Regions from separate parts of the Thauera mechernichensis genome, predicted to be linked through region 2. Evidence: predicted binding sites of a transcription regulator. Region 2 holds the regulator's gene; the other holds the start of a gene.

Region 1 (2,393 bases), on a different contig from region 2:
CTCGCCCATGCGCTCGATCACTGCCTGCACCTCGTCGGCCTCGCCGTGGGCGGCCAGCTTGCGCGCCAGCTCCGCGCGCGAGTGGTCGCGGCGGGCAAGATGGCGAAGCGCGCGTTCGCGCAGGCTGGGGGCGCCCATGGTGTCCTGGCTAGGCTCAGCTTTCCGTGGCCGTTGCCGGTGCCGCTGGCGGCAGTTCGGGCAGGCCGACGGCGACGCGGACCTTGTTTTCGATTTCGCGCGCAAGCGTCGGATTCGCACGCAGGAATTCGCGTGAGTTGTCCTTGCCCTGGCCGATCTTGTCGCCCTGGTAGGCATACCAGGCGCCGGACTTGTCGACGATCTTGTGTGTCACGCCCAGATCGATGATCTCGCCCTCGCGCGAGATGCCTTCGCCGTAGAGGATGTCGAAGTGGGCTTCCTTGAAGGGGGGCGAGACCTTGTTCTTGACGACCTTGACTCGGGTTTCGGAGCCGACCACCTCGTCGCCCTTCTTGATCGTGCCGGTGCGGCGGATGTCCATGCGCACGGAGGCATAGAACTTGAGTGCATTGCCGCCCGTGGTGGTCTCCGGGCTACCGAACATGACGCCGATCTTCATGCGGATCTGGTTGATGAAGATCACCAGCGTGTTGGTGCGCTTGATGTTGGCGGTGAGCTTGCGTAGCGCTTGCGACATCAGGCGCGCCTGCAGGCCGGGGAGCTGGTCGCCCATCTCGCCCTCGATCTCGGCCTTGGGGGTGAGCGCGGCGACCGAGTCGACGACGACCACGTCCACGCCGCCGGAGCGCACCAGCATGTCGGCGATCTCGAGCGCCTGCTCGCCGGTGTCGGGCTGCGAGATAAGCAGGTCCTGGATATTGACGCCAAGCTTCTCCGCGTAGCCGACGTCGAGCGCGTGCTCGGCGTCAATGAAGGCTGCCGTGCCGCCCAGCTTCTGCATCTCGGCGATCACCTGCAGGGTCAGCGTGGTCTTGCCCGAGGATTCCGGGCCGTAGATCTCGACGACCCGGCCGCGCGGCAGGCCACCGAGGCCGAGCGCGATGTCGAGGCCGAGCGAGCCGGTGGAGACGGTCTGGATGTCACGTTCGACGTTGCCGTCGCCCATGCGCATGATCGACCCTTTGCCGAACTGCTTTTCGATCTGGGAGAGCGCGGCGGCGAGGGCCTTGGCCTTGTTGTCGTCCATGGAGGTGCGTCCTGTGTGATTGGCGGATTATGGCACAAAGATTGCAGGCATGCGGACGGCCGCGCCTGATGCCGCTAGTTTAAGACGTGTATGGAAATACAGCAAACGGCGGAGTTGCTGAAGCGGACGGGGCAGGCTCGCGTCAGTGCGTCAGTGCAAGTACGCCCTGCAGTGCGCGGATCACGGTCTGTCTGCGCACGGCGCGACGATCGCCGGCGAATTGCAGGGTCAGGGCGCTTTGCTCGCCGGCGCGCAAGGCCCAGCCGATGCACACCGTGCCCACGGGCTTGGCCGGGCTGCCGCCGCTGGGGCCGGCAATGCCGGATACGGCGACGGCGACCGTGGCGATGCTGCGATCAAGTGCCCCGGCGGCCATCTCGCGAACGGTGGCCTCGCTGACCGCACCTTGGGTTGCGAGGGTGTGGGCGGATACGCCCAGCATGTCGATCTTGGCTTCGTTGGAGTAGGTGACGAAGCCGCGGTCGAACCAGGCCGAGCTGCCGCCGATCGCGGTAACGGCCTCTGCGATCCAGCCGCCGGTGCAGGACTCGGCGGTCGCCAACCGCCATCCGCGTGCGCCGAGCGCCTGGCCGACCTGTTGGGCGAGGGTGTCGAGTTCGGTGTCGGTCATGGCTTTACGCGCCGACGATGGCAACCAGGATGGCGAGTGCGAGCAGGGTATAGCCGGCCGCGACCAGGTCGTCGAACATCACCCCGAAGCCGCCCTTGAAACTGCGATCGGCCCAGCGTACGGGGGGCGGCTTGACGATGTCGAAGAAGCGGAACAAGGCCACCGCGACCGCCTGCCAGAGCAGGGTTGGCGGCGTGAAGGCCAGCACCAGCCAGGTGGCGACCATTTCGTCCCACACGATACCGCCGTGGTCGGGCACGCCGAGTGCGCGCCCCGTGCGCTCGGCGGCCAGTACGCCGGCGATGAACAGGGCTGCGAGCAGGGCAAGGAAGACGAACTCGGACAGTGGGACGCGGATCAGCGGGTAAAGCGCCCATGCGAGCAGCGTGCCCATGGTTCCCGGCGCCCAGGGCGACAGGCCGGAGCCGAAACCCAGCGAAATGAAGTGGGCGGGGTGGCTCATCATCAGGCGAAGAGTGGGGCGCATCTCGTGATCCGATCTGTGTTGTTCGACGCGTGCCTGCGTACCAGGAGGGATTGATTCGGGCGAAATGGTTCGCAGTGCATCAGGCAAAG
Region 2 (2,393 bases):
AGGCGGAGCTCGGGCAACAGTGCGCTTGCGCTTGTTGCGTGCTGCCCGGGACGGATGCCGGCTGCCTGCGCGGATGCGCTGGCGGCGATCAGCGGCGCGCCAGGCTTGTCGGCGGTGATGGCGATGGCCGGTACGTCGCGCAGGCCACGGGTGAAGACCTGGAGCGGCAGGTCGGGCAGCAGGATGGCGAGCCAGAGCATGGCGAAAGGCGGAGCCCGTCAGCGGATCGGCAGCAGGAGCGGGCGTGCCAAGGGCGGGCCGCGACGCTTGAGGATATCGACCCGGAGCTGGCCGGCCGCGGGTGTCAGGCACAGGCGCAGCGCCGCAGGCGAGGACTGGCGGGCGGCAGCGAGGGGACGGAACAGGAACAATGGTGTGGCGCCTGCCTCGGCCGCCAGTTGCAGTCGGCGCAGCGCCGTGTTGTCCGGCATGTGCAGCCAGGCGAGCACGGCTGCACAGCTGCCGGAGGCTGCTGCCTGGCGTGCAGCCCATACGGCATCTCTGGCTTGAGGCGGGCGAACCAGCAACAGCCGCGAGAGGGCGACGCCAGCGTCGGCGAGGGCGGGTGCATAGGGTAGCAAGGGCGGGGAGACCAGGGTGATCCAGCGCTCGGCAGGGGCGCCGCCGAGCAGCGGCAGCAGCAGGGATAACTCGCCCACGCCGGGCTGGTCGAGCAGCAGTTCGATCAGCGCGCCAGCCGGCCAGCCACCCCCGGGCAGTTCACGATCGAGCGCGGCGAAACCGCTCGGATGGCAGGTGTCTGCATGGTCGGCAATCCGGCTGGCCTGCCAGACGCTGCCGGCGGGCAGGGCGTCGAGTACGGCCGCCAGCGGCGCAGCAGAGGGGGCGTGGCGCAGGGATGCAGCCATTGGGAGCGATGCGGGCAGGACGGCACGATGAGACTAAAGCCGCTGGGTGACGGGGGCTCAGTGATCCTTGCGGATCAGGCCGACCATGACCCCTTCGATGACGAGTTCGTCGCGCCGGGTGTCCACCACGATGGGTGTGTAATCCGGGTTGGCGGGCAGCAACTCGACCACTGCGCCCTTGCGCTGCAGGGTCTTGACGGTGACGTCATCCTCGACGCGGGCAACGACGATCTGTCCGTTGCGGGCCTCGCTGCTGCGGTGAACGGCGATCAGGTCGCCGTCGAGGATGCCGGCATCACGCATGCTCATGCCACGCACCCTCAGCAGGTAGTCGGCCTTGGGCGAGAACAGGGAGGCGTCGAGCTGATAGCGGGCCTCGACATGCTCGGCGGCAAGGATGGGGCTGCCTGCAGCCACTCGTCCGACCAGTGGCAGGCCGAGTGCTTCGGCCAGGCGGATGCCGCGGGCGCGACCTTCCTCGAGCAGGATTGCGCCTTTGGCGGCCAGTGCGCGCAGGTGGGTTTCGGCCGCGTTGGGCGAGCGAAAGCCGAACGCGGTGCAGACTTCGGCGCGGGTGGGCGGGCGGCCTTCGGACTCGACGGTGCTGCGGATGAAGTCGAGGATTTCCTGCTGGCGTGCGGTAAGGGTTTCGTTGCGGGCAGACATGTCGGCCTCCATGAGCTGGCTGTAATTTTAAACAGTTGTGTGCCAATGGCAAGCATCACGGTCAACCGTGCGCCGACCCGCATCAATCCTGCGGTGTGCGATGTGCGCTCAGGGCACGAGCACGGCTGCGCCCTGAAGCTCGCCACGCCTGAGCCGTTCGAGCGCCAGGTTGGCATCTTCGAGCGCAAAACGGGTGATCTCGGTACGGACAGGTACGCGAGGGGCAAGCGCCAGGAAGGCGTCGCCATCGCTGCGGGTGAGGTTGGCTACCGACACGATGCGGCGCTCGCCCCACAGGATGTCGTAGGGAAAGGACGGAATGTCGCTCATGTGGATGCCCGCGCACACCACCGTGCCGCCCTTGGCCAGCGCACGCAGGGCGGCGGGTACGAGCTCGCCCGCAGGGGCGAAGATCAGCGCTGCATCGAGAGGGTGGGGCGGCTTGTCGGTAGCGCTACCGGCCCATGTCGCGCCGAGATGGTGCGCGAAGGCCTGGCTGGCGGTGTCGCCGACGCGCGTGAAGGCATACACCTCGCGGCCCTGCCAGCGTGCCACCTGGGCGATGATGTGGGCGGCTGCACCGAAGCCGTACAGCCCAATGCGCTGCGCTGCGCCGGCCAGGCCCAGCGCGCGGTAACCGATCAGGCCCGCGCACAGCAGCGGCGCGGCTTCGGCGGCATCGAGCGCATCGTCCAGCGCAAAGCAGTAGCGGGCGTCGGCCACGGTGTATTCGGCATAGCCGCCCTGGATCTGATAGCCGGTGAAACGCGCTTCGTCGCACAGGTTCTCGCGTGCGCTGGTGCAGAAATCGCACCGGCCGCAAGTCCAACCCAGCCAGGGTACGCCGATGCGCTGGCC

Evidence for each region. The regulator LexA, encoded in region 2, represses DNA repair genes until DNA is damaged. The targets are predictions, from matches to a motif close to ACTGTATNTANATACAGT.
Region 1: recA (recombinase RecA) is a predicted target of LexA. The motif match lies at 1,272-1,289, and genes of this name have one in related genera.

What each region holds. Positions count from the first base shown of each region.
Region 1 is NZ_JARQZE010000003.1:184,498-186,890, reverse strand. It holds gene recX (recombination regulator RecX) at 1-138, opposite strand, end outside; gene recA (recombinase RecA) at 155-1,186, opposite strand; gene pncC (nicotinamide-nucleotide amidase) at 1,329-1,817, opposite strand; gene P7F68_RS05850 (phosphatidylglycerophosphatase A family protein) at 1,822-2,304, opposite strand; gene thiL (thiamine-phosphate kinase) at 2,384-2,393, opposite strand, start outside.
Region 2 is NZ_JARQZE010000007.1:125,439-127,831, reverse strand. It holds gene P7F68_RS11755 (Y-family DNA polymerase) at 1-200, opposite strand, end outside; gene imuA (translesion DNA synthesis-associated protein ImuA) at 219-869, opposite strand; gene lexA (transcriptional repressor LexA) at 927-1,535, opposite strand; gene P7F68_RS11740 (zinc-dependent alcohol dehydrogenase family protein) at 1,644-2,393, opposite strand, start outside.